DNA from 2 places in the Microbacterium sp. NPDC008134 genome. Region 2 is predicted to be linked to the other one. Evidence: riboswitches for the same ligand, from Rfam matches in the RefSeq annotation. Region 2 holds a riboswitch; the other holds the start of a gene.

Region 1 (3,400 bases), on a different contig from region 2:
CTTCGCCAGCAGTTGGTGCTCGGGCTCCTGGAAGACCATGCCGATGCGGGTGAGCAGATCACGCGACGCCCAGTCGATCGGGGCCCGACCGATGTCGGCGGCGAGCGCAGCGGATGCCGTGACCGCACCGCCCGCAGGCTGCAGGAGCCCGGCGAGCGTGAGCCCGAGGGTCGACTTGCCGGCCCCGTTCGGTCCGGTGATCGCGAGAACCTGCCCTGCATGCACGTCGAGGTCGATGCCGGTTGCGACCGGCTTACCCTTCACCCGGGCGACGGCGAGGTCGCGGGCCGAGATCAGCACCTCACCGGGCGTCGACAGTGGGGCGGGCGGAGCATCCGGAGTGAACCCGGGAACCCACACGCCGTCGGACGCGAGCCGGCTACCCTGCTCCCCGAGCACCTGCGCGGGCGATCCATCGGCGACGACCCCGCCCTGCCCGACGACGATCACCCGGGTGATGAGCGGCAGCCACACGTCGAGACGGTGCTCGACGACGATCAGCGTCGCGGGGTGCGCCTGCAGCATCCGCTCCACCGCGTCGCGCACCTCGACCACACCCTCGGGATCGAGGTTGGCGGTCGGCTCGTCGAGCAGTACCAGGCCCGGACGCATCGCCAGGATGCCGGCGAGCGCGAGCCGCTGCTTCTGCCCGCCCGACAGCGCCTTGGTCGGGCGATCGAGGGGCACATCGAGGCCGACCGCGTCGAGCGCCTGCGTCACACGCGGCCAGATCTCGGCGCGCGGGATGCCGAGATTCTCGCACCCGAAGGCGACGTCGTCACCGACCCGGGCGAGGATCACCTGCGAATCCGGGTCCTGCAGCACGAGGCCGGTGCGTCCGCGCGTCGCGGCGGCCATCTGCCCGTCGACGAGCAGCGAGCCCTGCGACTCGCCCTCCTCGTCGCCACCGAGTACCCCGGCGAGGCCCTGCAGCAGCGTCGACTTGCCGGCACCGGACGCGCCGAGCACGAGCACGCGCTCGCCCGGTTCGATCCGGAACGAGACGTCCTGCAGCGCCCACGCCAACCGGCTGGCGTGACGCCAGCCCCACGCGGTCGCCTCGACCGTCGCGGGGCCGGCCTGATCCGTCGTCATCAGACGCGGACGCGCGCCTCACGGCCCGAACCGAACCGGTCGAGCGCTCCCGTGGCCGCGATACCGCGCGCCAGCACCCACGACAGGGCCCCGGCGATCACCGCGCCCGATACGACCGTGCTGATCAGGTAGATCACCGTGAACTCGGTGCCCGACCCGGCGTACCAGAGGATGAGGTTGTTGATACCGCCCGCGAGGGCCGCGCCGGCTCCGGCGAGGATCGCGACGGGCAGCGACCAGCGGCGGTAGAAGAAGAGCAGGAAGATCAGCTCGGCGCCGAGCCCCTGCACGAGGCCGGCCTCGAGCGTGAGGAATCCGCCCCACTGGTTGCCGATCAGCGCTGACACGACCGCGGCGAGCAGCTCGACGTAGATCGCCGCGCCCGCCTTGCGGATGATCAGTCCGCCGAGCACACCGGCGAACAGCCACGGCCCGTCGAGCAGCCCCTGCAGGCCCGGGAGCAGCGGCTCGAGGAGCGCCTTCGGGCCGAGGTAGCCGACGTTCCAGGCCAGGAAGATCAGGCCGGCGGCGACACCGAGCACGCTGGCGACGACGATGTCGACGACGCGCCAGCGCCAGATGCTGGCGGCGGCCTTCGCGGATGCCGGCTTCGTCGCGGCGGATGCCGGTGCGGATGCCGTCTCGCCGGCGTTCTTCGCGGCGGATTCGGGCGTGGACGTAGTCATCTGAACTCCTCCCTGCGCTGGCATGACCCAGATCAGGTTCGACGGTCGAAGCGCGATTCGCTCCCTCTCAGCCCGGCTCGCCGGACTCCCGTGGTTGTGCTGACCAGCATACCCGCGCGCCGACACCCGCGCCCGCCCGTGACGCATCGCCGCAGATCAGCCCGGGGATTGGGTACCGTAAACGGGTGACCCTCCCTCCCGCCGACGCCGACATCGCCGCTGCGCCCGACTCCGGCGCGCGCGCGGCCGACGCCCCGGGCGAGTCCACTGGCGTGGCGACGGCATCCGTTCCGGCAGACGCGGCGCCGGCAGGGGCGGCGCTGGCAGAGGCGAGCGTGTCGTCGCCGGCACAGGGCGACGCCGTCGCCCTGGAAGGCGCGGACGCGGGTGTCGCGAGTGCTGACCTCGACGGCGTCGATGCCGAGACCGATGGCGAGGCATCCGATGCACCGGAGACGCCCGAGGCCGCATGGGCCGATGAGAAGCGCCCGGCCACCGCCCTGACCTGGATCGACACCGCTGCTGTGGCAGCGGGCTCCGCTGCGCGCACCTATGACGAGCCATACGTCGAGGATCCTGCCGTCGCGATCATGCGCGGCGCCCGCCTGCGCCCGGCGATCGCGAGCGCCCGCGTGCTCGTGCCGATCGGCATGGTGCTCGGGCTGGTCGGCGCCTACGCGGGCACGACCCTCCTCTGGCCGCTGCACGAGGTCGCCCCCACCGTTCATTCGGTCGAGTTCACCACGGTCGCGGCTCCCGCGGCCACGGTCACCTGGCCCGGCGTCGGGAGCGCGGCCGTCGGGGTGGGCGGCATCGGTTCCACGGCATCCTCGCTGGATGCTGCGAGCATCGCGAGTATCACCAAGGTGGTCAGCTCCCTGATGGTTCTCGATCAGATGCCCCTGGCGCTCGGCGAACAGGGCCCCGAATTCTCCTTCACCTACGCCGACAGCCAGACGTACTGGTCGTACCGGATCTCGGATCAGTCGTCGCTCGATGTGCCGGTCGGCGGGGTGCTCACGGAGTACCAGATGCTGCAGGGCACGCTGCTCGGCTCGGCGAACAACTACGTCGACCGTCTCGCGCGGGAGATCTGGGGGTCGGATCAGGAGTTCGCGGCCGCGGCCGAGGTGTGGTTGCGCGAGCGCGGGCTCAGCGACATCACGGTCGTCACGCCCTCGGGCTTCGACGTCGGCAACGTCGCGACCCCCGACGCGCTGGTGCGGCTCGGCGAGTTGGCGATGAAGAATCCCGTGTTCGCGGAGATCGTCGGCACACCGGCTGTCGAACTGCCGGGCGCGGGCCTGGTCACCAACACGAACGGTATGCTCGCCGATCCCGGCGTCGTCGGTATCAAGACCGGCACGCTCGTCGGGTGGAACCTGCTCACGGCGAAGAACGTGACCGTCGACGACAGCACGGTGCAGCTCTACGCCGCGGTGCTGAACCAGGACGACGACGAGCAGCGGCTCGCTGCCACTCGGTCGTTGTTCGCCGAGGTCGAGGCAGCACTCCTCGCCCAGGAACCCGCCGTTCCGGCCGGCACGGTCGTCGGTCAGGTGCGCACCGAGTGGGGCGAGGAGGTCGACATCGTGACGGATGCCGACGCCGACGTACTG
Region 2 (3,400 bases):
CGGGCGGGTGCGCCTCGTTCCATGGGCGCCCTCGCCCTGCGGCGTCTCGGGGCCCGCCCACAGCACGCTGTCGAGGCCGCCCTCGCGTGCGATCGCGGCGACCGCTGCGCCGTGGCCGGTCGCCGCGAGCAGGCGCAACGCACGGTAGAGGTTCGACTTGCCCGTACCGTTCGCCCCCGTGATCACCGTGAGCGGATCGAGCGGCACGACGACGTCGACGAGCGAGCGGTAGCCGGAGACGGCGAGGGTCGTGAGCATGGCCCCATGGTGTCAGCAGCATCCGACACTCCGTACCGATCCGAGACTCCGCTCTGAGCAGAGGCGCTTCCGTCGACGCGCCGGTGCTGGTGTGCTGGATGCATGACGAAGGCACTGATCCTCGGTGGTACCGGATGGCTGTCGAGCCGGATCGCCGACCGCCTCCTCCAGGACGGAACCGCCGTGACGTGCCTCGCGCGAGGGGGCCGTCCGGCGCCGGACGGGGCGACGCTCGTGGTCGGGGACCGCGCCGGCATCGACCCGTACCGCGAACTCGACGGCGAATGGGATCTCGTGGTCGACGTCTCATCCTCCGCGCTCCAGGTCGCCAGGGCGGTCGACGAACTGGGCGTCCGTGCCGCGCGCTGGGTCTTCGTGTCCTCGATCTCGGTGTACGCCGACGACGAGACCGTCGGGACCGACGAGTCCGCATCGCGGCATCCGTCCTCCTCGGCGGCGGAAGCCGACTACGGAGCGCAGAAGGCGGCCGCCGAAGACGCCGTCGCCACGCTGGGTGATCGCGCACTGAGCGTGCGACCCGGGCTGATCGTGGGCGAGGGCGACCCGAGCGACCGCTTCGGTTACTGGGCGGCGGCGTTCGCGCGGGCGGGGGAGCGGCCGGTGCTCGTGCCACCGTTGGACGGACGTGCCGCCCAGATCATCGACGTCGACGACCTCGCGGCCTACGTCGTCTCCTCGCGGGCCGTCGGCGCGGTGAACGCGATCGGCGACAGCATCGCGCTCGCCGAGATGCTCGATGCCGTGCGTCGCGCTACCGGGCACACCGCGGGAGTGCGGGAGGCGAGCGAGGAGTGGTTGCGCGCGCGGGGCGTGGAGTACTGGATGGGCGCGCGCTCTCTGCCGCTCTGGCTCCCGGCGGACATGCCCGGGTTCATGACCCGCCGCAACGAGAGGTTCCTCGCGACGGGAGGTTCGCTGAGCCCCCTCGGTGAGACGGCCGCGCGGGTCGTGGCCGACGAGTGGATGCGCGGCGTGGATCGTCCTCGTCGGGCCGGTCTCGGACGGGCGGAGGAGGAAATCCTCCTCGCGGAGCTCGGAGGCGCCGAGCGCGTCGCTAGACTCTGAGACGAGTGACACGGGGTGCCGCATCCGCGGCTGAGATCACACCCGTCGAACCTGATCTAGTTCGTACTAGCGAAGGGATGTCGCAATGAGCGATCGTCTGCGTCCATCGTCCGCCCCCTCGACCGTGCAGTGCGCGGCCGAACTGCTCGAGGTGCTGCGCGCGGCGCCGCCGTTGACCCACTGCATCACCAATGCGGTCGTGACCGGCTTCACCGCCAACGTGCTGCTCGCCGTCGGCGCCGCGCCGGCGATGGTCGACATCGTGGGCGAGGCGGGGATGTTCGCGGGTGCGGCCTCGGGTCTGCTCGTGAACCTCGGCACGCCCGCGCCGGAGCAACGTGCGGCGAGTCTCGAAGCCGCCGAGGCGGCGACGCTCGCGGGGACACCCTGGGTGCTCGACCCCGTCGCGATCGGAGTACTGCCGGTGCGTACCGCCCTGGCGGGTGACCTCGCCGAGCGTCGACCGACGGCGATCCGCGGTAACGCATCGGAGATCCTCGCCCTGGCGGGGATGAGCGCGGGCGGACGCGGAGTCGATGCCACCGACAGCACCGAAGCCGCGCGGGACGCCGCGCGGCACCTCGCCCGACGGCACGGCAGCGTCGTCGCGGTCTCCGGCGCGGTGGATCTGTTGACCGACGGCGAGCGGATCGTGCGTCTGGCGAACGGCGACCCGCTCCTGACCCGTGTGACCGGCGGCGGCTGTGCACTCGGTGCGGTGATGGCGGCGTTCCTCGGAGCCGCGCGGGCGACGGACGTCGGAGCGCTCGATGCCGTCGCCGCGGCCTCGCTCGTCTACACGATCGCCGCGGAGGATGCCGCGGCCACGGCAACGGGACCGGGCAGCTTCGCCGTCGCGCTTCTGGACGCGCTCGCAGCGATCCAACCGGCCGACGTGAGCGCACGCTCACGCGTCGAGGAAGCGACGCGATGATCGCCGACCTCTCCCTGTATCTCGTCACCGACGCCGGTCTCTGCGGCGAACGCGGCGTCGTCGAGACGGTGCGTCAGGCGGTCGACGGCGGTGTGCGCATCGTCCAGCTCCGGGAGAAGGATGCCGGACACGCCGAGGTCGTCGCACGACTGGTCGAGCTGTCCCGCGTGATCGACGGACGCGCGCTCCTCGTGGTGAACGATCGTCTCGAGGCGGCCCTCGCCGCGCGCGCACGGGGTGCCCGGGTCGACGGGGTCCATCTCGGCCAGGGCGATGCCTCGGTGCTCGAGGCGCGCGTGGCTCTCGGCCCGGACGCGCTCATCGGGCTGACGGCGAACAGCGCGGCGCATCTCGACGCGATCCGCGCGTTGCCCGAGGGGACGGTCGACTACCTCGGCGTGGGCGTCATCCGTCCGACGGCGACCAAACCCGATCACCCGCCGGCACTCGGCATCGAGGGATTCCGGGCGCTCGCCCGCGAAGCCGCTCTGCCCTGCGTCGCGATCGGAGGCGTCGGGATCGACGACACGGAGCACCTGCAGGATGCCGGTGCCGCGGGACTCGCGGTCGTCTCCGCGCTGTGCGCCTCCCCGGATCCGCGCTCAGCGGCCGCGGCGTTCCGGGCGCGATGGCGACGCGGAGCCGTACCGCGCGTCCTGAGCATCGCCGGCAGCGACCCGTCCGGCGGGGCAGGGATCCAGGCCGACCTCAAATCGATCGCGGCGAACGGCGGGTACGGGATGGCGGCGATCGCCGCGCTCACCGTGCAGAACACGCGGGGCGTGCGCGACGTGCACGTGCCGGACGCGGCGTTCCTCTCCGCGCAGCTGGACGCGCTGTCCGACGACATCGTGATCGACGCCGTGAAGATCGGGATGCTCGCGAACGCCGCGGTCGTGCAGGCCGTGAGCGCGTGGCTGGAGCGGGTGCATCCGCCGATCGTGGTGCTCGATCCGGTGATGGTGGCGACGAGCGGGGACCGGCTTCTCGACGCGGATGCCGAGGAGGCCCTGGTCTCGGTGCTCCACCGCGCCCATCTCGTCACGCCGAACCTCGCGGAGCTCGCGGTTCTCACCCGCCGGGAGATCGACGGATGGTCGGCGGCGCTCGCCGCGGGAGAAG

Evidence for each region. A riboswitch is a leader RNA that binds a small molecule or an ion and turns the genes downstream of it on or off. The one in region 2 is predicted to bind thiamine pyrophosphate.
Region 1: another riboswitch for thiamine pyrophosphate. It lies ahead of ACFY9N_RS16040 (ECF transporter S component); the one in region 2 lies ahead of thiM (hydroxyethylthiazole kinase).

The regions. Positions count from the first base shown of each region.
Region 1 covers NZ_JBIBHO010000004.1:118,938-122,337, reverse strand. Annotated here, with positions in the region: gene ACFY9N_RS16045 (ABC transporter ATP-binding protein) at 1-1,095, opposite strand, end outside; gene ACFY9N_RS16040 (ECF transporter S component) at 1,095-1,781, opposite strand; TPP riboswitch at 1,772-1,883, opposite strand; gene ACFY9N_RS16035 (D-alanyl-D-alanine carboxypeptidase family protein) at 1,967-3,400, shown strand, end outside.
Region 2 covers NZ_JBIBHO010000002.1:569,402-572,801, forward strand. Annotated here, with positions in the region: gene ACFY9N_RS13480 (AAA family ATPase) at 1-258, opposite strand, end outside; gene ACFY9N_RS13485 (NAD-dependent epimerase/dehydratase family protein) at 361-1,344, shown strand; TPP riboswitch at 1,346-1,439, shown strand; gene thiM (hydroxyethylthiazole kinase) at 1,430-2,278, shown strand; gene ACFY9N_RS13495 (bifunctional hydroxymethylpyrimidine kinase/phosphomethylpyrimidine kinase) at 2,275-3,400, shown strand, end outside.